2 linked regions of the Methanospirillum hungatei JF-1 genome follow. The protein of the gene in region 2 binds, or shares a complex with, the protein of the main gene of each other region. Links are inferred from orthologs where the notes say so. Each region holds a gene or a part of one and is shown on either strand. Other genes may lie near its edges.

Evidence for each region.
Region 1: the proteins of cgi121 (region 2) and MHUN_RS14995 are in contact, whole or in part, in a crystal structure (PDB 3ENH), measured with the Methanocaldococcus jannaschii proteins. The link is inferred for Methanospirillum hungatei JF-1 from one-to-one orthologs.

What each region holds. Positions count from the first base shown.
Region 1 is NC_007796.1:3,143,706-3,155,478, reverse strand. The notes cover bases 3,512-6,476. They hold MHUN_RS14995 (bifunctional N(6)-L-threonylcarbamoyladenine synthase/serine/threonine protein kinase), read right to left. Parts: upstream 5,793-6,476; coding sequence 4,230-5,792; downstream 3,512-4,229. Other genes in these bases: MHUN_RS14980 (GTP-dependent dephospho-CoA kinase family protein), read right to left, coding at 6,364-6,476; MHUN_RS14985 (30S ribosomal protein S24e), read right to left, coding at 6,002-6,340; MHUN_RS14990 (30S ribosomal protein S27ae), read right to left, coding at 5,798-5,986; rdgB (RdgB/HAM1 family non-canonical purine NTP pyrophosphatase), read right to left, coding at 3,688-4,233; MHUN_RS15005 (50S ribosomal protein L40e), read right to left, coding at 3,512-3,625. Outside these bases: MHUN_RS15030 (PAS domain S-box protein), read left to right, coding at 1-257; MHUN_RS15025 (HAD family hydrolase), read right to left, coding at 260-955; MHUN_RS15020 (MFS transporter), read left to right, coding at 1,065-2,252; MHUN_RS15015 (hypothetical protein), read left to right, coding at 2,305-2,778; MHUN_RS15010 (putative phosphothreonine lyase domain-containg protein), read left to right, coding at 2,824-3,474; more of MHUN_RS15005, read right to left, coding at 3,479-3,511; more of MHUN_RS14980, read right to left, coding at 6,477-6,882; transcription elongation factor subunit Spt4, read right to left, coding at 6,882-7,085; MHUN_RS14970 (DNA-directed RNA polymerase), read right to left, coding at 7,088-7,660; MHUN_RS14965 (PIN domain-containing protein), read right to left, coding at 7,665-8,075; eif2g (translation initiation factor IF-2 subunit gamma), read right to left, coding at 8,039-9,274; MHUN_RS14955 (DUF2098 domain-containing protein), read right to left, coding at 9,400-9,693; MHUN_RS14950 (oligosaccharyl transferase, archaeosortase A system-associated), read right to left, coding at 9,718-11,773. UniProt on the Methanocaldococcus jannaschii protein: Required for the formation of a threonylcarbamoyl group on adenosine at position 37 (t(6)A37) in tRNAs that read codons beginning with adenine.
Region 2 is NC_007796.1:2,739,654-2,751,460, reverse strand. Bases 8,767-11,765 are described here. They hold cgi121 (KEOPS complex subunit Cgi121), read right to left. Parts: upstream 10,535-11,765; coding sequence 9,998-10,534; downstream 8,767-9,997. Other genes in these bases: MHUN_RS12845 (ATP-dependent DNA helicase), read right to left, coding at 10,528-11,765; MHUN_RS12855 (hypothetical protein), read left to right, coding at 9,765-9,995; MHUN_RS12860 (HAMP domain-containing protein), read left to right, coding at 8,944-9,753; MHUN_RS12865 (MogA/MoaB family molybdenum cofactor biosynthesis protein), read left to right, coding at 8,767-8,862. Also shown: MHUN_RS12910 (S8 family peptidase), read left to right, coding at 1-1,290; MHUN_RS12905 (pyridoxal phosphate-dependent aminotransferase), read right to left, coding at 1,298-2,431; ribH (6,7-dimethyl-8-ribityllumazine synthase), read right to left, coding at 2,428-2,850; ribC (riboflavin synthase), read right to left, coding at 2,863-3,321; MHUN_RS12890 (pyridoxal-phosphate-dependent aminotransferase family protein), read right to left, coding at 3,318-4,451; purE (5-(carboxyamino)imidazole ribonucleotide mutase), read left to right, coding at 4,620-5,015; MHUN_RS12880 (aminotransferase class I/II-fold pyridoxal phosphate-dependent enzyme), read right to left, coding at 5,035-6,246; MHUN_RS12875 (Lrp/AsnC family transcriptional regulator), read right to left, coding at 6,203-6,694; MHUN_RS12870 (ORC1-type DNA replication protein), read right to left, coding at 6,714-7,988; more of MHUN_RS12865, read left to right, coding at 8,374-8,766; more of MHUN_RS12845, read right to left, coding at 11,766-11,807. UniProt on the Methanocaldococcus jannaschii protein: Component of the KEOPS complex that is probably involved in the transfer of the threonylcarbamoyl moiety of threonylcarbamoyl-AMP (TC-AMP) to the N6 group of A37, a step in the formation of a threonylcarbamoyl group on adenosine at position 37 (t(6)A37) in tRNAs that read codons beginning with adenine.

The sequences.
Region 1 (11,773 bases), 410 kb from region 2 along the record:
CCATCCTGGTTGACCTCTTTGACTTATCACCAAAAGAGTTGATCCAGATTTATCCACAGGTCTCACGGGTAGGGAACAGTTTTTACACCGAAGCGTTTGTTCCGGGATTTCATGAAGGAAAAGGGACATATGTCTGGGCAAAAGCCTCTCCTATTACGGATACCTCCGGAAGAGTAATCGGGTATATTCAGACAATCAAGGATATGACAAACTGGAAACGTGCGGTAGAATCGGTTGTCGGAAAGACAGTCGGCTGAATCTAAAGTCCCAGGATCGGAAGTATATCTGAAAAGGAACTGATTGAAAAATCGGCAATAATTCCTTCTGAATACTCCGGTGGCAACCGATTTCCATATTCTGCATGAATGGTGCACATTCCCGCTTCTTTTGCCGGTCTGATATCATTGATCAGATTATCGCCGATTGCACATATCTGGTGGGGCTGAATCTTCAGAAGTTCTGCAGCATGGAGAAACATTGCCGGGTCAGGTTTTTTCATCCCTGCCGTATCAGGAGTGACCAGGCAGTCGAAAAGATCAGCGGTCTGGATATGGATGAGCCGCTCTGTTGCATGCTCATGGCTTGCATTGGTAACTGCTCCGATCTTCATCCCTGCCGTGTGAATCTTCAATAATGTTTCATATACTCCGGGGTACGCTTCAATCGCTTCGATTTTTGTCTTCGTGTACACCTGAACTGCACGCATGAACACATCTGCATCGGTGATTCCCTGTTCAGATAAAAATGACTGAATGGCTTTCGGGCTCTCAACACCATAGGGAGAGAACAAAAAAGTCCGTACTAAGTCATCTGCTGTTCCAACTCCGATAGCCTGAACGACTCTCCTGCATGCCTCTTCCTTTGCATATCCAAAGTCATACAGGGTGTTATCCAGGTCTACCAGAATTCCGAGAAACCGGTTTCCACACCCCTGGCGAATATCTGTACCTGCCATGCTGCGTTGTATCTATCAGGATATCAGTCTCAGGAGATGATAAGCGATCTCATAGTGCTGTATCGTGGTGGAAGGGTCTCTCTTATGGAATCAGATGTAATAATACGGTATGCCTGCGAGTGATCCAGTTCTCATTACCGAAACGGATCGCCGGTTATTATTCATATCACTCTATGTGGCCGTTTTTTCTACCATGCTTGGGATTGGTATTGTCATACCGCTTCTTCCCCGTTTTGCCGAAACCCTTGGTGCTTCCGGATTTGGGATCGGAATGATTTTCTCCTCGTTTGCATTATCGCGGGCTTTCGCCATGCCATTCTTCGGAAGATACTCCGATATCTGTGGCAGACGTCAGTTCATCATAATCGGTCTGCTCCTCTATGCGATTTTTTCTCTCCTCTATGTCCCGGCTGGATCAGTGCTTGAGCTATCCGGTATCCGGTTTCTTCAGGGGATTGCATCAGCCATGGTGTTCCCCATAGCAATGGCATATATCGGTGATATCGCTCCACCCGGAATGGAAGGACGGTATCTTGGGACGTTTACCAGTTCACTCTTTCTGGGCATGGGTCTGGGGCCTTTTCTTGGGGGCATTGTAACCGATATTGCCGGCATGGATACAGCATTTATTTGTATGGGGGCGCTAACCGGGGTGGCACTGCTTACCTGCATCTTCTTCCTCCCCGGGTATCAGGGGTCGCGAAAAGAACAGAGTTCGATACTTCATCTGCTCATTCATCCAGGGCTTCGCATTCCATTATTATATCAAATGATGAATGCATTTGCAAATGGAACATTTATGGTCTTTCTCCCCGTCATTGCCGCCCATGTCGGGAACCTCTCTGCAGGAGAGACCGGCCTTGTAATATCGGTATCAGTTCTGTCAACTGCCCTTTTGCAGAGAGTATGCGGAAGGCTTGCAGATCGGTTTGATAAATATCTGCTCATTGCAACAGGGTGTCTTACGGTAACCGTTGCACTGGCTCTGGTACCTGGCTTTGAAGGCCTCTGGTCATATCTCTTCTTTGCCCTCCTCATGGGGATCGGAGGAGGTATATCAGTCCCGGCCATGTATGCCCTGGTCACCATAGCCGGCAGGGACGTGGGGCAGGGGGCAGCGATGGGAACGATAAACATGGTCATGAGCATGGGTATGATCATATCTCCCGTTGTCTGCGGATTATTCATGGACCAGACCGGGATTAGTTCAGTTTTTTATTTGTCTGCCGTAATAGTCCTCGTTGTCACCCCGGTATTTCTCTCAAAGGCTTCTTTTTTTCCATCACAAAGGAGGTAACTGGACACGGGGTACTATTTCCCATGGGGACACAGACAATCATGTGATATATATGATACGAAAACAGTGGAAGATTGTATTTCTGATCCTGGCAGTCATCGCATCATGCGGGTTTTGTTATGCGGCAACCGAACCGACCACCATGACCATGATCCCAAAAATTGGTACTTCAGAGCCATATGATGATGAAAAGTTCCTGATCCTCGTAACACCGGTAATCACCGGTCTCAGTGACCGGAATCTGAACAGCAGTGAACGGATCGATGTCCAGTCAGCTTATTACTCTGCAACTGCGATGAAAGTCAGTCCTGAATTTTATCCGGTTGCATTCAATGTCACCAAGCTGCTCTTTTACCTGGTATCCAGTAGTGAAGCAAATGAAGAACTTGGGAAAAGCAGCGGACTTGCGACACATAATAAAGATACCCGCAACTCCCTGAAAGCACAGGCTGATGCTGATGAAGATGCTGCTGAAGAAGCATGGCGCGGCCTTATCATGTTGTATCCGAACAGCACCCTGTTTTAGATAAAACCAATATCTATTTTTTCCCGTCAGGCATTATTCCTGAGTATGGACGCAGCTGATACGGTTGAACTCTCGGACAGCGCATATGCCATTTTTGAGTTCTTTTTCAGAAGCCAGCTGCATATGCGTAAAAAATCCCTTTCTCTCATCGTAGAGAGCGGTGAGCCTTTCGAAGAACTGTTCCATGAAATATTTACCGAATTCTCTACCGTTTATCCGGAAGTATACGATCTGCTCATCAGCCAGTTTCAATCTCCTGAAGAGATATACCGGATGATTCGTGAAGGGGAAGGCGTCATTCCAAGCAAGACATATCAGGCAAGGTGGATTGAACAGGATTCGCCTCATGTCGATGGTCGGGCTGCGGACATTGAAAAGGCCGGAAAATGGCTGGTATTTCTCCCGCCTGATCAGGTGGATGATATCTGGCGTCAGATCCGTGACCGGACATGGGAAGGAACTTTAGGCATTTCTGCAAAAGTGTCGACGGCAAAACCAGATCCGGATGCCCGTGATGATCGGAAAGTCATCTATGTCTATACTGCGGACTGGGAAGATGAAGCGGATGTGATGCGTGTCAGAGAAGAACTTCGCAGAATAGGAATTACAGACAGGATCGGGTATAAACGGAATATTGAGACCTTCAAGGGAGAATATAGTGCAAAAGGAAAAAAAGTAACGTTTTATTCAGCCTGAATGATCAGGCTTTCCGATCCTTGTTCTTTGGACGCAGGTGTACATACCCGCACTTTCTACAGCTGACTGCCCTGACCGGGTTACGGGCATTGCAGTGCATACAAATCTTAACATTAAGAAGCCGTGCTTCTGCCTCAGGAAAACGTGCCATATGATATCTCCGTAAATATCTGTCTTATATACAGGGTTGTATCCTCACATAAGGGTTATGTCTTACTGCTTCTCTTCAGCAAGCCATCTTCGCAATGCATGCAGTCCGATAGCCCGATGAGAGATCCGGTTCTTCTCTTCTTCTGTCATCTCTGCCAGGGTTTTTCCATCTACTTCAAAGACTGGGTCGTATCCGAATCCTCCACATCCCCGGGGAAGGACGATAGTTCCTTTGATAGCCCCGGTGAATGATCTCTGGCAATCCCCGTCATGATAGGCTATCCCTGTCTCAAATGTAGCGGAACGGTTTGCATATCCTGCCATGAGGGCCAGGATCCCGGTATTCCCGATGGTCTTCTGGACATAGGCAGCACAGGTCCCGGGAAATCCATTGAGTGCATGGATAAAGAGTCCGGTGTCGTCGGTGATGACCGGCCGCTGCAGGACCGAGTAGGCATACGCTGCTTTTCCCGCTGCAATCTCTGCCACCGATTCATACCTGAGCTCCGGAATCTCCAGGGGGACATGTTCTATCTCGGCAAGACCTGCAAGGATTCCTGCAGCTTCCCGTGCCTTGTGTTCATTGCTGGTAACAAACGTAATTCTCACAGGTATCTTCCCCGCAGTTCAATCTCATGCTCCCGGTTCAGTATCTCATCCGCCAGAGGCATCTTCTCCCGATATCCCTGGATGAACGCCTCTTTCAGAATGTCTGAATCTTTAGATGTGCTCTCAAGGACCTGGAAGAGGACATGAATATCCACACCGCGATGCTCTATATCAGATGAGGTTCCGGCAAGACCAAAATCTATAAGCCAGGTCTTGCCGTCATGTACAAGGAAATTGCAGGTTGTCAGGTCTCCATGCACAATCTGTGCTGCATGAAGTTTCCCGACCATCCGTCCGGTCTCCTCAAGGAGCTCTGGTGAGAGGCATTCTTTGAGTTTCACCCCGTCGATATGTTCCATGATAATGGTATCCTGAGTTATCTCTCTGATGATCGGAGTCCTGACCCCGGCTTTTCGTGCCTCAGCGATAAGTCGTGCTTCAGCCCTGGTTCGTTCTGCAATAAGTCGACGGTCTAGTTCGGGATGCCGGTATCGCTTTGATACCCGGATCTTGGATGCTGCTCCATCACAGAACCGGACGATGGCCTCTGCGCCCCGTGCACTATATGCATCCGGATGCCGTTCAGAACCAGAAGGTTCCTCTCTCCAGGTGACCAGGACCTGGTCTGCACGGTATGAGGGATTCACCCGTGACTCCTCAACCGGCAGAACTGATCCTGACTCAAGCATGACCCTCCCCGTATACGCGATCATGGCACCATTATCCCCGAGGTACTGGGGGTTCGGGACTGAGAACGCTGCATCACGGTCTTCGCACATACAGGAGAGCATCTCCTGCAGACGCTTGTTCATCCCGACACCTCCGACGAGGATCAGTTGTTCTTTTCCGGTCTGTGACAATGCGCGCTCTGTGACCTCTGTACACATGGCAAAGGCTGTCTCCTGGAGACTGTAACAGACATCCTCAAGGGGGGCTGATGCATCTTTTGCGGCACTCACAAGACCAGAGAAGGCAAGATCCATGCCCTTGACGGTATATGGCAGAGGGATGTATGAACCGTTTTTTGCAATCCGTTCTATTTCCGGTCCGCCAGGATGGGGAAGCCCCTTACTTCGTGCAAACTTGTCAATGGCATTCCCAATTCCGATATCAAGAGTTTCTCCAAATATCCGGTATCTGCCCTGCAGGTATCCCAACACCTGGGTATTTGCCCCGCTTGCATACAGGACGACCGGATCGTCAAATCCTGATGCAAATCTTCCAATCTCAACATGGGCTACACAATGATTGACGCCGATGAGTGGAACATCAAAGGATAGTGCAAGTGCCCGAGCCGCGGTCCCGACAATCCGAAGGCATGGACCAAGACCAGGACCCTGAGAAAAAGCCACGGCTACCGGAGTCGGATTTCCTTTCAGGACCTCTTCAATGACACTGGTAATGACGGATGCATGATGCTGGGCTGCTTCACGCGGGTGTATACCGCCCTGCACAGGTTTGTAGGGATGTGAGACCAGTTTAATCAGGTCATCATCAAAAAGAGCAGCACTGAGGTTCCAGGCTGTACCCTCGATCCCCAGTACAGGTCCGATCTTCATCAGGGTTACTTCTTGAACTCAGTGTATCCACACTTTCCACAGGTAACACGATCTTTGTGTTCACCCATGAAAACGCCCGGACCACAGCGGGGACAGTACCTGCGTTGAGGAACTGCATTCTTTCCTTCAACCTTGAAATAGGCTGACCGCTTGACTGCGGCCTTCTCTGATTTTTTTGCTTTTTTTGCTGCCATATTTCATCGTCCCCCTTAAGATGCCTCCGCAGCGTCACCGGACGGTGCATCCTGAGCATCTGCGTTGCCTTCTTCTTCTCCGGCCATACCCCGCTTTCGGATATACTCCGGTTCGATCTTCTTCAGGTATTCAGCAGAGGTGTACACCCGTGCGTCGCCTGTTATTTCAGTTAATCCGAAACGGTTGTGAAGGGATCCGATCACCAGCTGATCCTTTGGTGCGCTGAGCATTGCTGCAAGTTTCGCATGGACCATCTTGCGTGACGGGGTTGCTCCGGTAAATGTGATGCTAAACCCGATCTCTTTCCGGTTTAACAGAACATTCTCTGTTTGTGAAGTAATCGTAATCTCCATAGAGATCCGTATTAGGTTGCCTGTCAGATGTTAAATACCTCGCGCGCTGTCGGGGTGCTGACCTCTTCAAAACAGGTGAACAGCTCTTCTGCCCTTTTCTTCATTGCCGGAGTAATTGAGAGCAAAACGACTCCTTCTCCAGGCTGACCATAGAGAATGACAGTTCCCAGAGGCGCGTGCATTGCCAGCGGAACAACAGCCAGATCCTCTTCTCCTTCAACCTGAATAACCGTCCCCTGACGAGATGCTGCTATCTGTGTTGCATCAATCAGGTCTTCGGTAAGACCGCCAGCCGGATTTTTTACCAGCAGCTGATGATACTCAGGGATGTTCACTCCCGGATATGGCTGACGCATGGTATGCCCGTCTACAATGGCAACCTCTGGAGGCCGGCCAGCCCTGAGCAGATTTGCGGTGACAACATCACCAACACTAAATACGGTTTTTCCTGGTAAAAATTTGAGAACTTCCTCAAAAGAGTGAAAAAGGGTGCCAAATGGTTCTTTAAATAACTGACGGTGCCGGGCAGGAAGAATTCGCATCAACGGACCTTAAGGGCATATCTTCCGGGGAGGGTGATATTCATCCGGCGGGCTACTTCGCTATGCTCCGGATCGATGATGACCAGGTATCCGGTCCAGTCTGCGGTAAGATTGGAGGTCCCACAGATGGAGCAGGATGTCCCTTCAACAACCCGGTGACAGTCACGACAGACCATATGTTGTTTCTTCTTTGCGCTAGCCATGTTTAAACCGCACTCTTCTCTTTCTGTTCGTTCTTCATGTCTTCTTCAAGCCAGACTAGGTTCCCAAGACCAGCCTGTCGCATGGTAAGACCAATTTTGCTTTCACGAGGTTCACGTTCGTTGAGACTCAGAGTAACAACCCGTGCCCTGACAAGAGACCCGACACCAAGATGACGACCTGAATCCTGACAGATCAGCTGCGAGTTCTTCTCATCATAACTGATGTATTCATCAGATATCTGACTCACGTGAAGCATCGCATCAATCGGTCCAAGACTGACAAACGCACCAAAACTGGTGGTTTCTACAACAATCCCTTCAATAATCTCCTGAAGAGAAAGACGAAGAGCCAGACCTTCAAAGTCTACATCATAGTAGACCGCACCGTCACCGGGGACCATCTCCCCTTCTCCAATCCGGAGAACCTTGGTAACGGCGATAAAAATCCCGATCTCCTTGTCGATACTTCCTTCCAGCTGCTCCTGCAGCACATCCAGAATGACCGTTGTGAGATCCTCCCCAAGCCGGTGAGGAGGAACACGCACCTTGTCAATCAGTTCCAACCGGTAATACATTCTCTTATCTCCGAATCAACTCTAATTTCTGTTTTCCTGCAAGACTGACAACAGGGAGGCCGACATCAAGAACCTGATCACGAAGTCTCCGGTCATTGGTAACCACACCACACTGGAGATCCATCGCACTCATCAGTATCTGTTCGTCCGGAGTGCCTTGTCCTGATGATGCGATGATCTCACATTTCTGTGCGAACAGGAGTCCAAGACGTGCCGATGCTGCATGTTTCCCTTTTCCCCTTGCCAGTCCCTCAAGTTCCCTGATCACGATCTCCGGCACAATTATTCTGACCGAGCCGAGCATCCATTTCAGTTCATCAAGGAGGTCTATCTTAAATTGTGATGCCATAAGAAAGGCATTGGTGTCGATAAGGATGGTCACTCGATCAGCGTTCCCATCCCGATCAGTCGCCACCTTCCACCAACCTGCCTGCTGATAGCGATAGGTGACCCGATGCTGGCACAGACCGGACGTTTAAGAACGACTTCTGCTGCATCTTTCCGGGTATTGCTCACCAGACCGACTGTTACGGCAGTCCCGACAGAGAGCATCAAAGGCTCGCGCTGTTTGAGTGGTTCAATGGAAACCTCACTATTTGAGCCGACAACCCGCTCCATAAGTTTCACTGAGAACCACATCTTCTCCCAGACCGGCGGGAGTTTTCCGACATGACCTAGGACCTGCCCGGCAAGCATATCGCTTTTGGTAATCGCGGGGTCGAGTTTTGTCCCGATGGCAAGGAGACCTCCGGGAGTTGCAACATGGACTTTCTTCTGTCCTTTATGAATCTCTGTCACCTTGGTGATGATAGGCTCCCACTTGGTCTTGTTCTCCACCTGGTTCTGGATACCCGGCCGGATCTCAATCTCGGCACCATCCTCAATAAGACCCCTGATAAGCGAACCACCGACAACACCGCCTTTGACATCTTTCCAGCTGCATCCTGGCCGGTTCACATCAAATGAACGGGCGATGAGCATGACCGGATCAGCCTCCGGATGGCGTGATGGTTCTGGAATGACTTCGTCAAGAGCCTGAATCAGTGCCCAGATATTGATATTTTTTTGTGCTGATACCGGTATGATTGGTGCATTCTCCGCTATCGTTCCCTTGACAAAAGCCTTAATCTCCTCATAATTCCTGATTGCTTCCTTATGGGAGACCACATCGATCTTATTCTGGACGATGACAATTTTTTTAATCCCGACCAGTTCAAGAGCCATAAGGTGTTCTTTTGTCTGGGGCTGCGGGCACCGGTCAGCTGCTGAAATCACCAGCATGGCACCGTCCATCAGGGCAGAGCCTGAGAGCATGGTTGCCATCAGCGTCTCGTGTCCGGGTGCATCCACAAAAGAAACAGCACGAATAGGTTCTGTCTCACTGTCACATCTCGTGCAGACCGGGGTTGTTGTCAATCCCTCAGGTCCGCGGCATTTTCTGCAACGGTAAAAGACAGCATCTGCATATCCAAGTCTGATAGATATGCCCCGTTTCATCTCCTCACTATGTCTGTCAGTCCAGACGCCGGTGAGGGTATTTACCAGTGTGGTCTTGCCATGGTCAACATGACCGACCACACCAATATTTGTATTTGGAATCAGTTCTTCTGGCACCAGCTATTCAACCTCCTTACGTATTTCCATCGGATCATACTTATAGCCATAACCGCAGATAGCAGGAACAGGTGCGTTCCCCATCATGTTCATATACACCTGAAACCGGTGTACATCCACCTGTATTATCCTGCTCCGGCGCAGGCACCATCCAGGTTTGGTGGTTCTTCCATTGCTTCTTTCTCAACCTGACTTCTTTCCTGTTCCAGCCGTGCAAGCTGTTCATCGCGGTCAATTTCACGCTCATTCTTCTGGACAGATTCAGCAGGAATCAACTGGTCAAGCCGGTATAACAGGCCGGTTGAATCCAGTTCAGCAAAATGTCTCCCGTTCTTGTCAACCAGCCGTGTGATCGTTCCGGAGGTTCCGGTGCGAGGATACCGCACAAACACTCCGGCCTCCAGTATCTCAGGATTCATACTCTCCCTATTCCTCTGCATATATTAAATGCTCTGCCCCTCAATTACCTGTTTTTCAGTGACCTGGTATTCAGCTCCGTTTTTGGTGTTGCGGTACTTTCCTGGGATTGTAACCGCACCAACGGTTGTCTCTGTCGGATATGGGACAGTAAAGGTACCATTGATACTCTGTGTCCGATAGATAAATTCCCGCCCGGTGTTCGTCTTAACCGGTAATTCCAGCATGCCCTCACCAGGTATCTGTGCCCCTTTCACATGCTCGAAAATTTTCACATACCGTAGATCATGCATATCTGCAGGAGTAGTCCTGGTACTTGACTCAAAGATGAGCCGGTAATGACTGAGTGCTGGGACTGGCTCGACCGGATCCGTGTATCCGAAGTTGGCCAGGATGACATCGTATTGAGGATTTTCCTGTGCATTAAATGAGTTCACAAGGGCTTTTCCTGCTGAATAGTTCGTCTGCCCTCCATCAACGACAACCGGTGCATTCAGGCCCGTAGCCGAGGGTTTCATATACCGCAGGAAGTATACATTACCAGGTTCGGTATATGTCCCGTCAAAGTTATGGAGACGGGAGATCATCGTCTGGTAGTACTCATTGGTGAGCAGCGGATAGTTGACTCCCGATTTTGGATCATCCGGACTTGGGAAGATAAAGGTCCGCTGGTAGGGATAGACACCGACTTCCGGATCATCCCAGGTAGACATGGCCCAGAATTTCCCGGTATCCATCTCATAATCGGTGATGACATATTTTGTCTTCAGATTGGCAAGTATCTGATCTGCCTCACTCTCGTTCTTCGTCATAAAGAATCTGGCAGATCCATTCGGCCCGTTCACCCCGTACTGGAAGGGATTTGCATTGGGCATTCGTTTTCCAAGGAATGTTATCATGTGTCCATAATCCCACCATGACATGACCCCGTAGGCACTATCCGGATAGGTGAAATTCTTCTCATCATACATTGCAAAATAATCAACCCCGGGATCAGGGGTGTTCTTGTTCATCCATTCAGTCGCTTCTCTCCAGTCCGGGTTCAGGTTGTACGCCCCCATCATGAGATCCCGGCCCAGTGCCTGATATGAGAATAGGAGAGCCAGAATGAGAATAATCGCCAGGAATAAGTAAGATCCGGCTTTCACTGATCCTGCTGGGTGGCCGGATCTCCCTCGTGATACGTCATGGCTTTTCCCTGCTTTTTTCTTACCTGACTGATGGTCCTCATCCATTGGCGAGATTTCAGGTTTTTGTCCGAAGGGAAGCCGTATGATATCAAGAGCAAATCCTACGGCAATTCCTGCCAATATGGCAACCGGTACTGCCAGGTAGTACTCATATCTGATATGCTGACAGGTTGCGTAAAAGATCACGACCGCCCAGATGAGAGTAAACGCATGGGACGGGCAGAGTTCTTTTCTGATCCGATACAGGAGAACCGCAGCTCCTGCACCGAAGAGAAGAAGACTGTACTGGAATGTCCTCCACGCATCATCAAAGCTCCAGGGTCGTGCTTCCTGAATAGTCTTCCAGTGAATATCATCAGAACCAAAGAATGCATTGGCATTTGCCATCATGTATGCAAAAAGGTCAGGAAGGATGACTGCAAGGGCAATAATACCAAGAATAGTTACTCCGATAATGGCTCCGACATAATACCAGTAGGGCTTGTCCCGAAGCTGATAAGAAAATCCAAAGAGGAGAACATTTGCCAGAATCAGGAGAGTATAGGCTATAGGATGCCCGATGGTGTAATAATTGAGCCCTCCTTCTGAATGCACACCGATGAAGAAAAAACCGATGATTGCGACGAGGAACGTTACCGAATTAATGACCAGTGCCGATGCTCCCAGATGCCCGATATATCGCTGGATAATAAACCAGACCGGGGTGAAGATCCCGACGATAAGGGCGAACAATAACATGGTTGGCATCAGGGCAAGTCCAAGGACATAGGTGATCCCACATAAAATTCCAAGGAATATGGGAATCTTCCAAGTCTCCTTATCTTTGAGATCGACCGGATGCTTCCTGCTGTAAACGAGTGCAGTAAGATAACACAGACAAAAGAGTGTGCTA
Region 2 (11,807 bases):
CATGACGAATTGGCTTCATTTTCAAACTTCGGAAAAGTATCAGTTGATATCGGAGCACCAGGAGCAGATATCTATTCTACCAAACACAATATCTATAAACCAGACCCGGTTTGGCGTGATTCATTCGAAACATTAAACAACTGGACGATTCACGGAAATTGGACGCTCAATACTGAGAATTTCTCCTCTCCACCATCTAGTGCCTCCGGATTGGTAAACAATACCGTCTTGAACCAGACAGAGCCACCTGTTATCATCTCATTAAAAGAACCCCTTGACATTTTTAACCTGACAGAACCGATAATCTCCTATCAGCTCCAGATGGTGGGGGCATACTCCACATTCTATATTGAAGCTTCCAATGATAATCTGACCTGGAAAAAACTGGAGTATGACACAAAACCATTGACCGTTCTTCCCTGGATCTACCGGGAGTGTAAAATTCCATCAGATATGATGAACGCACCTCTGTATATCAGGTTCGGTGCGGATGGCACCTTTGTCATGTGTTTCCTCGATGATATCACCCTTTCAGAAGGGTATGGAGATCTTGTAGAGACCAGATATGGGTATATGGACGGTACATCCATGGCTGCACCGTTTGTCAGCGGAATGGCAGGTCTTATGGCGACATATGCTCCTGATGTCTCATATCAGACAATAAAGGAGGCCATACTGAAAACTGCTGATCCAATTCCCAATCTCGCAAATATTACAGTATCTGGTGGGCGGGCAAATCTGTCTGCAGCTCTTGCATTCCTGAAAAAACCTGAACCAGAACCGGACCAGATATCCCTGTATCCAGGATGGAACCATGTTTCCATTACAAAAAGGCTGAAAGCTGGCAATGACACCGCCTTCGACCTCTTTGGACAGATCACCAACACCTCCGGACATTCGGTTCTGAAATACGCACATGCAAACTGGACAACAGTCCCGGCAGAAGAGAAGATTGCCCCGCTCTCATCATACTGGATATATTCAGGAGAGAGTCAGAATATCACCCCAAAATCAGATCCAAATCAAAGCGGAACATACACCAGAGATATGGAAAATGGCTGGAACGGGTTTGGAGTCGTTGGAACCGGATATGAATCAGCAAAAACCAATCTGATTCCTTTGGGAGATAACTGGACCTATGTGATTGGGTATGATGCCCAATCTCAAATGTACGATGAGCCCATTTTACGGAATGGAACCGGGAACCAGAGTGATAGCCGGATACTGGTACCCTGGCAGGGATACTGGCTCTATACCACCAGGAATGTAACCTACCAGGTTACCATCTGATTTTTAATTAGAGAACAGCAGAGATTCTCCTCATCGCTTCTTGTAACCGGTCCATTGACGCTGCATAACTTAACCGAACCCATCCCGGATGATTGAACGCAGATCCATGGGTGACAGCGACATGACCCTTCTCCAGCCAGCGGTTCGCAACCTCTGCATCATCCCCGTCGACCTTGACATAGGCGTAAAACGCCCCGTCTGCCGGTGCATACGAAAGGCCCATCTCATCCATGCTTTTCAGAACAAAGGCACGTCTTCTCTCAAATTCTGTCCGCATCTCCTCAATACACTCCTGCGGCCCTTTGAGTGCTGCTACCCCGCCATACATCGCAAAGGTCGTCGGATGGGAGATGGTATGCTGTTGGACCTTGTTCATGTTCCCGATGATCTCTTTGGATGCGACGGCATACCCAAGTCTCCATCCGGTCATAGCATAGGCCTTTGAGAATCCATTCACCGTAATGGTCCGATCCTCCATCCCTGGGAATGCCCCGATAGAAGTGTGGATTTTCCCATAGATCAGTTTCTCATATATCTCGTCGGAGAGGACAATGAGGTCATGATCCTGACAGATATCAGCAACCAGCTGCAGGGATTCATGGTTTAATATCGCTCCGGAGGGATTTGACGGAGTATTGACAATGATCATCCGGGTCTTCTTTGTAACCTTCTCAAGAAGACTATCATCAACCTGGAATGTATCCTGATGCAGAGGGTGATGTACTGGTACACCTCCGGCAATCTGAACACAGGGCTCATAACTGACCCATGATGGATCCAGAATGATGGTTTCATCACCTGGACTCAGGACCGCTTCACATGCCTCATATATCGAGTCCTTTGCCCCGCATCCGACGATCACCTGATCCGGAGTACAGGGAATCTTATTCTCCTGCTCGATCTTTTCGGCGATGGCCTTCAAAAGCTCCGGGATTCCCTTACCGGGTGCATAGTGGGTTTCACCCCGCCGGAGAGCATCAATACATGCCTCGGTGATATGGGCCGGGGTAGGAAAGTCAGGCTCCCCGATAGAGAGACTAATGACATCTGTCCCTGCAGCCTGCATTTTTCGGGCTTTTTCCGTGATCTCGATCGTTGCTGACGGAGCGATGGCAGCAAGTTTGGTCGAGAGAGGCCTCATGCTAACCGCTGTACCAGTTTGATTGCGGATTCGACCGCACGCTTTCCATACTCTATCCGCTCAGTCGCCTCGATCCTGGTCATACCCGGACCGGAGATGCCGAGGGTCACCGGCTTTTCAAACTCAAGGGAGAGATCAATGATCTTCCGGGCTGCATGCTGGACCACAATTTCATCATGCTGAGTTGCCCCTTCAATGACACACCCGATGGTAACAACGGCGTCGACCTTGTTATCTCTCAGCATTTTTTTAATGGCAAGAGGCATGTCATAAGCGCCGGGGACATACAGCCGCTCTGTTACCTCGGCTCCCAGAAACTTTGCATGCTCTTCTGCCTCAATCTCCATCATATAGGTGATGTCACGGTTAAATTCCGCGACAACAAAACCTAGTTTTATTCCTGTATTTTTCACTGTCATAATTATCCTCTTCTATTGTCGTGCCGAACCGGCATCAGAAAAACCCTGTCTCTGACCAGTTCCGGCTTCCCGCTCAAGGGTTCCGGGTCGCATGAGTTTGATGACATTTACCGCATGTTCCCTGGTCCGTTGTTCAGCAAGCCAGGCAAGTTCTGCATCATCTGCTGCTTCATCTTCATGGACAAACACTTCGATGATATGGCGGTTTGTCATGAGCTGGCAGGCGATAAGGCCGGTAGATGCTTCGTGGGCACACATCCGGTCTTTTTCCTTCCCGCCAGGCATCCCAAGAGCCATGCAGATGTCACACTGATACTCGTCAAAAAGCTTTTTGCAGGCTACCGGTAGATCTTTCACACCGGGGACGGTATAGCGCTCTATGGTAACACTACTATGTTTTTTCAGTTCATCGATCGCGAACCTGCCCATATTCACCCGTGCAAAGGTCGTGTCCGCGATACCTATCTTCATCCTAAGTCCTCTGCTGCAGCCATCACACCAGACTCCAAAACCTGATGGCCGGTCTTTCGGACTGCGTATTCTGTTGCTGCAAGGGTTGCCAGAAGCTCGGGGGCTGATACAGCGCCCATATGACCGATCCGGAAAATTTTATCCTTCAAGTGGTCCTGTCCACCTGCGATCTGAATGCCAAGTTTCTTGACTACTCCCCTGAAATCCTTGTCATTTGACCCGGCCGGGATACAGGCAGCAGTTACGGTATTTGAGTACTGATGAAGACTGTCGGTCTTTGGGAACATGTCAATACCCCAGGCGTGTACTGCCTTTCTGACTGCTCCTGCCATCCTGTGATGCCGGGCGATCCGCTTGTCAACCCCTTCTTCTTCAATGATGAGACAGGCCTCCCGAAGTGCAAGAAACAGCGGAACTGCCGGAGTATAGGGAGTCTCCATGGGATCTTTGGCTGCATTCTTCTTGTACGCCGGAAGGTCCAAGTAATATGGTGGATTTTTTACTGCCCGGTCCCATGCCCGATCTGACACGGAGACTGCTGCAAGACCTGCAGGTGCTGCCAGACATTTTTGTGAACCGACGACGGCAACATCGACCCCCCAGTCATCGGCCAGAACCTGGTCACCACCGATGGAGGTCACCCCGTCCATGATAAAGAGCGCATCATATTTCCGGCAGATCTTACCAACCTCTCCTGCAGGGTTTAATATTCCGGCTGATGTCTCATTATGGACCATCGTGACGACCTCACACCCATCCTCAAGGGCAGATTTCAGGCTTTCAAGGTTCAGCGGAGTGCCCCAGTCTGACTCAATCGGACGGGCTTCGGATGCATACCGCTGTCCAATCGTGTACATCCGCTCCCCAAACTTACCATTGATCAGGTGGGCCATTTTGCGGCCCTTTCCAAAGTTTGCAACCGCAGCCTCCATTCCGGCCGTCCCTGAACCTGAAATGACAAGAGGATTATTCTTCGTACCAAACAGGCCTTTCAGAACACGAACGATATCTGCATATGCATTGCCGAATTCTGCCCCCCGGTGATTGATAGCCTGCCGGGCCATGACTGCACGAACCCGTTCAGGCAGCGGAACCGGGCCCGGAAGCATCAGGAGCAACTCATCTTCCATAAAAATCGAGTATAGTATTTTACTTCCAGACTGATTATAGTGCCTTTCACTCCATCCATCATAATCGGGATGAAAACAAAGATTATTTCCTAGTGTATATTGTATGTGCAAAAGATGGGATAATATGACCCTCTGATAGGGAAAAATCCCGGTAATTGTGGAGAGAGTATGCCTGACGTCAGCATTATCTGTGGTTCCTCATCTGATGAAGAGATCGCGAAAAAGGCCTGGGAAGTCCTGAAAGGTTATGAAATAAGTTATGATTACCAGGTCATTTCAGCTCACCGTGACCCTGACCGATTGGATGAACACATATCCGCTTCTGATGCCAGGGTCTTTATCTGTATTGCAGGACTTGCCGCCGCCCTTCCCGGTGTTGTAGCATCAAAAACAAAAAAGCCGGTGATCGGTGTTCCGGTCTCCGGTAAACTCATGGGGGGTCTTGATGCCCTGCTCTCGATTGTGCAGATGCCGAAAGGGGTTCCGGTCGCCTGCGTCGGAGTTGACAACGGAGAAAATGCTGCCCATCTTGCAGCACGAATACTTGGAATCGGATCTGGATAAAAACAGATTATTATTAAGTTCAGGGCAAAGACCTGATAAACTCATCCATTCTTCGTATTGCTTCAGTAAGTTCCTGCCTTGAAACGGCATATGAGCACCGGACATGCCCGATACCATTGTTTCCAAAGACGCTGCCCGGAACGACCGCAACGCCAGCTTCTGTTATCAGACGCTCGGCAAACTCATAGTCGGTAAGTCCGGTCCCTTTGACGGACGGAAATGCATAGAACGCTCCTTCTGGAGTATGACAGGAGAGCCCGATCCGGTTTAACCCGTCAACAAAGAGGTTTCTCCTGAGATGATACTCCCGAACCATCTCACGCATCGCTTCTTCTCCGTTTTTCAATGCCTCGAGTGCAGCATACTGGCTCATAGTCGGAGCCGACAGCATCACGTACTGGTGAATTTTCAGAGTGGCAGCAGTGATATCCGGAGGGGCGCAGAGATATCCCAGTCTCCACCCGGTCATGGCAAATGCTTTCGAAAACCCAGATAGTGTAATTGTCCGGTCCCACAGACCTTCGATTGAGGCGGTAGCGGTATGATGACCTTCATAGGTCAGTTCGGCGTAGACCTCATCTGAGAGGAGGAGCAGATCATGATCAATCGCGACATCTGCAATTGCTTCAAGATCTTCCCGTCTCATAACACCACCGGTCGGGTTATTGGGAAAGTTCAGGATGAGAGCCTTGGACTGCGGAGTGATGTGTTCCATCAGGACATCCGCAGTAAGACGAAACCGGTTCTTCTCAGTACAGGGGACCGGAACCGGGGTACCGCCTGCCATGGTGACACAGGGAGCATAGCTCACGTAAGACGGGTCAATGACCAGTACTTCATCTCCCGGGTTAGTTACCGCACGAATGACGATATCGAGGCCCTCAGATACCCCGGTGGTGATGATCATCTCTGACATCGGATTATACTCAACCTGGTACCGGTCCCGGAGGAACCGGGCAAGCTCCCTTCTCAAAGACTCCATGCCGGTGTTTGAGGTGTATGCCGTATGACCCTGCTCAATAGATGTGATCGCTGCATCGCAGATATGCCAGGGAGTTGAATAATCCGGCTCTCCAACCCCGAGAGAGATGACGTCCTCCATCTGTCCGGCTAGATCAAAAAAGCGCCGTATTCCTGACGGTGGTATAACTTTCGCCCGTTCAGAGACGAAATCCCGTTTTCTCTGATCAGAACGAGAATGGCAGGCGTTGTCCGTCTTCACGCTCAACATAGAGCACCCCGTTTTCCTTGTATGTCTTCATGATAATGTGTGTCGCAGTCTCCCGGATCCGTTCCATGGGAGCAATCTGCTCAGATACAAACCGTGCAATCTCCTGCATACTCTTCCCCTTGACCAGCAGCTGGAGATCATGGGTCCCGGTCCTGAGTCGTAGGTTACGAACATTCGAAAACCGGGAGATCCGTGCTGCGATTCGATCGTACCCATAGTCCCGCTCAGGCGCAACTTTCAACTCAATAATTGCATACACTGCACCTTTATCCACCTGTTCCCAATTTATAACCGCAGAGTACCGGCGGATAATGCCATCTTCTTCAAGTTGCTTTTTCCGTTTTTCTACCTCTTCATCACTGCACCCAAGCATGACTGCCAGATCATGAAGGGGAGTTGAGCAGTCTTCTTCAAGAAGAGAGAGTAATGATCGGTCTATATCATCCATGAATTTCAGCCCTGTTTATTTACCGTAATATCTGGACCACAATCTGTTCATCAACCTGTGCGAGACGTCCATCTGACTCTTCCATGATTACCTCCCATATCTTGTCCGTATTAGTATCAAACCACATTTCTTTGGTTCTCCCATGGCGACCCCGGTTTACCAGCCTTGTATTGATAACGCCGAGCATATTGAGTTCTGAAATAAGGTCTGATATCCTTCGTGCGGTAAGAACATCAATCTCAAGAAACGGAGTGAGTTCTTTATATATTCTCGTAACATCTCCTGAGATGAAGATCCGCTGACCAGCCCGGTGCAAAAGAAGCATGCAGTATAACACAATTTTGCTCTGTGTAGGCAGCGTCCTGATACACTCTACCATGCTGTCAGTCTCTATCTTTGCCTGGGCCTTTTTCACATGTTCAACGGTGACCTTTGATCCATTCTCCCTGTCAGCAAGCTCACCTGATATCCGGAGGAGGTCAAGAGCCCGCCTTGCATCGCCATGCTCCTGGGCAGCGAGTGCAGCACACAAAGGAATGACTTCATCTTCCAATGCATCTTCTGCAAAACCTATCACTGCACGCTGCTGAAGAATGTCACAGAGCTGAGGGGCATTATAGGGGGGAAAAACGAGTTCTTCTTCTGACAGGGATGATAAAACCCTGGGATCAAGAAAAGTTTTAAATCCGAGATCGTTGGAGATCCCGATAATGGATACTTTAGACCGGTTGAGATCAGTATTAATCCTGGTGAGATTATAGAGGGTATCATCCCCACTTTTTTTGACGAGCTTGTCTATTTCATCTAAAATTATTATGAAAACACCGGAATTAAGTTCAATCTGATTCTTAAGTTCACTATACACCTGATCTGTCGGCCACCCGGTCATGGGGATATGAGTTTTAATCTTGTCACTTGGTGTTTCATCCTCACCCATGATTAACTTGGAAATCTGTGCCAAAACCCGGTACTGAGTGTCAATGACTTCACAGTTCAGATGGATGACTCTGCAGACGGTCCCCCTTCTGGCGCTTACTGACTCCAGCTCTGATCCGACATATCGGACAGATGCAGTCTTTCCTGTTCCAGTCTTTCCGTATATTAAAATATTTGAGGGAGTTTCTGTCTGAAGTGCTGGTGCCAGAATGGCCGCTATTTGATCTATCTGAGGTTTCCGGTGAGGAAGAATATGAGGCCGGTAGGAATGGCGGAGTACCTCACGGTCCCGAAAAATCCGATTCTCTGAGAGATATTTATCAAAAAGTCCAGGACTGTCATTCATATCTTGTGTCATGGAACAGGTAATCCCTCTATTGTACGATCGGTACTCCAATAATACTAGTGGAGTATTCAGGTGTCTGAAGAATTATACCCCCACCCCTTCATTTCCACTGGAGCACTTACTTTGACTCATGCCATGTAGTTTTTTAAAAAATAGGATAGACTTTCTGTGGTATAGGTCAGCTCGAGTACATAAAAAGATACCGATTTTATTATAAGATAATAAAAAATTTAAAAAATTAAGAAAAATGAAAGATTGTATATGAAGGAAGCAGGTGCGAAAGATGTTGTGGGTGAAAGACGATCCATCTTTCCAGTGGAAACAAAGGGGTGGGGGATCCTGCTGATGGAACCCTTCCAGTCGAATACTATAATACCAAATCTATCAACTTTTTTACATGGATCCCTCTCATATTCAAAAGATATCTGTTCAGACGATCATTCTGGTGATCTCTACATCCAGAACAGAAAAAGAAGATACAGCAGGAAAAGCAATACAATCACTCTTTCAGGAGTCATCAATCCCGGTTATCAGAACTGAAATCATTCCCGATAATATTGAAAAGATCCAGAAAGCTCTTCACAAGGCTCTTTCTGAAGCGAACTGCATTATCCTGACTGGGGGTACTGGGATAACTCACGATGACTGCACCATTGAAGCAGTGGAACCACTTTTTGATAAGAGACTTGACGGTTTTGGGGAACTATTCCGCATGAAAAGTTTTGCAGAGGTTGGAACCAGGACAGTATTAAGCAGGGCTGTGGGAGGTATCATTGATGGGAAAGCCATCTTTTGTATACCTGGGTCAAAAAATGCCGCAGAACTTGCTACCCGGGACATTATTATCCCTGAAATTTATCATATCCTCACTCATGCAAACCGGTGAGTTTTCCTTTCTAGGAATTTTTTTTTCGTTGGCACCACTCAAATAAACCTGCTTATTACGTATTAGAACAATCATGTCTGCATGGTTCAGTGGTATCATAGTATCATTACAAAACTCACCGTTGCTTTTGTCATTCTGATTCTGGTTATTGCCGGTCTGAGTGTGCTCTATACATTCGGAGCGACAAAATCAGCTTTTAAAGAGACTACGCAGGATGAACTGGTGGCTCTTGCCAGTGTTATTGCAACCCAGATAGACGGGGATATCCTTGCAGCGTTGCAACCTGGTGATGAGGTAACTCCTGAATTCATCACAATGCGGGATCAGCTCTATGCGATGCAGACCTCAAGCCCTGAAATTTTATACCTCTATACCATGAAACAGACCTCAGATGGGATTGTTTTTGTGGTTGATGCAGAATATGGAATATCAGAAGATTCTGCAGGTATTGGTGATGTATATGATACTCCCACAGAGGAGATGAAGATGGGATTCCAGATTCCGGTTGCAGAACATGAGTACACAACCGATCAGTGGGGAACCGTCATTTCAGGGTATGCCCCGGTAAAGAATGCAGCAGGAGAGGTCACCGGCATCGTTGGTGTTGACATGAGTGCGACCAGGGTCATCGAACGGCAGGACTTTATCGGGAACATCATCTACCTGATCATGCTGATTGGTATTGGCATCACCGCGGTCATCATCGGGGTCATCAGTAAGACCATGATTCGGGATATAAGAAGCCTGAATGATTCTGCCGAAAAGATCTCCACCGGTGATATGAACGTTCTGGTGACGGTTGAACGAAATGATGAGATCGGGGAACTTGCCGGGTCATTTAGCAGGATGGTCTCAAGTCTTAAGATCATGATGATGGATGATAGTCCCTAGGCAGGGAGTCTATGTCAGATATATCAGAAAAGGTCCTTGCCATAACCGTTCAGGTGTTAGGTCCGGCTTCCAGGCGTTTTTTGGAGCGGCAGACAAAATTTCACCTGGACGGCCTTGAGTTTGACGACCTGAAAAAAGAGCATATCCCTGAGCTGGCTAAATGGGTTGGGATATCAGCCCAGCTCATTGTTGATGAAAAAAAGGCCTCTCAACTCGCAGATAAAATAAAAAATCTCTCTTAATTTTACCGGTTCACAGCCAGGAGAGCACACCGTTCACATATGAGATCTGTCAGGCGGTCCGGACCAGTTACCTCCAGTTCTTCAGACGTCACCTCGAAAAACTGTATAAGTCTGCTTTTTTTCTCTTCAGACATCAGACTCCTGTCATCATCCCTGACCTCCTCCATTCCCTCCAGAAGCGATGTGACGGCTTCCGGTTTTGGAGGAATTATACAAAGATAGCAGTCATTAATACCATTTTCAGGTCCAAACGGGGCAATCTGCCCGGTCTGCCTGGTACCGGCGGCATAGAGCAGGACCTCCATCTCAAGACTTCGTGCGATCATCCGGTCTTCTCTCCAGGCGCGGATAGCATGAACCAGGGCGGTTTTCACATGCTCAAACCCGGCAATCATGTTCCGGTTCAGGCACACAATAGTCACGCCATATTTTTCTCCGGTCTTTCTGATCATATCAAGAAATTCTGCCCGGTCCTTGATGGTCACTCTGACCGGGATGATATCATATTCATCAGTATATCCGTGTTCCTGTGTTAACATCCAAAATCCTCCCAGGAAGACTGGCCCCTAATCTTCTGCGTATCAGGGATCTCTTCTGTCTTATCTGAAGATGAGTTTTCTTTTTCAGAATTAGATAGAAATGCCAGGACTTTTCTTGCCCTGGCTGCCCCGAGAACATCCGAGAGGAGCACCTCATCAGCAGTCAGCAGGTCAGAAACTGTAATTATGCCAGCATTCTGGAGTTTTTCAGCCATTTTTTTACCAATTCCCGGAATATCGGTTAATAACTCAGGTGTTTTCTGCTGATAATCATCGTCGGATGAGTGTATTCCGGATCTCTTCACTCCGGTAATTTCATCGATAACCTGCCGTGCAATTCCTTCCCCAATGATTCGTGCAATCGTTGAAAGCCCTGCCCGTGCTACCGCTTCAGGATCCGGATATCCTGCATTATACAGAGTTCTTGCACGAACGCGACCGATATTACGGAGAGCAACGAGAGGCAGAAGCTCTGATTTTACTCCATGATGAACCCTGACCGAGAGCGTCTTTACAACCTGGCTCATCTCCGGCATCTCGACAGAAACCAGTCGTTCCGTTCCATGGAGGAGCCATTTGCCGGAGTCTACGATATTATAGAGATCCCCGGCTCCGATTCCATACCGCTCCTCTATCATCCCCTCTGAAAATTCATCAGCCCAGTCGGTCAGGACCAGAGCGGTCTTCAGACCGGAGAGCCAGAGTTCTTCCTCCTCCTGTTCAAAAGGAAGGGGTAATATGAGGTCATCCTTGTGTTTAAAGAGAAATGTCCGGAGAAGCTGGGTGTCAGCAGCCTTGAGATACAGCCGCTGCATATCAGGTGAGACACAGATGACATGAAGCAGTCCGATAAGTGTCGGAGTTTTACATGACTTCAGGCTGTCCAGGATCAGGCGTGCCGTGCAGGGATTGAGGTACAGCCGGGAGACCAGACTACCAAGCCTGGTTGCTGAAAGTGTATTCTCTCTCTCCTCTACCATCCCTGCCGTGGTGAGGAACCGGATCGCATCAGCAACCAGCCGGGGGAGCGAACGGGTTTTGGGATGCTGAAAAAAGTAAAAGGTGCGTTCCATGAATGATGACAATGCCTCCTGATCATGGGCAAATCCGGTTGCGATAAGAGAGAGGATATGAGCACACAACGACGCATCATCCACGCACTGTGAATCTACTCGTTCCGCTTCTGCATCGATGAAGGTTTCAAAAAGTCGTTCAACGCTCGGTGCATCCTTTGCCAGAAGGACTGCCTCTCCATAGGGATCAAGATGGGGCC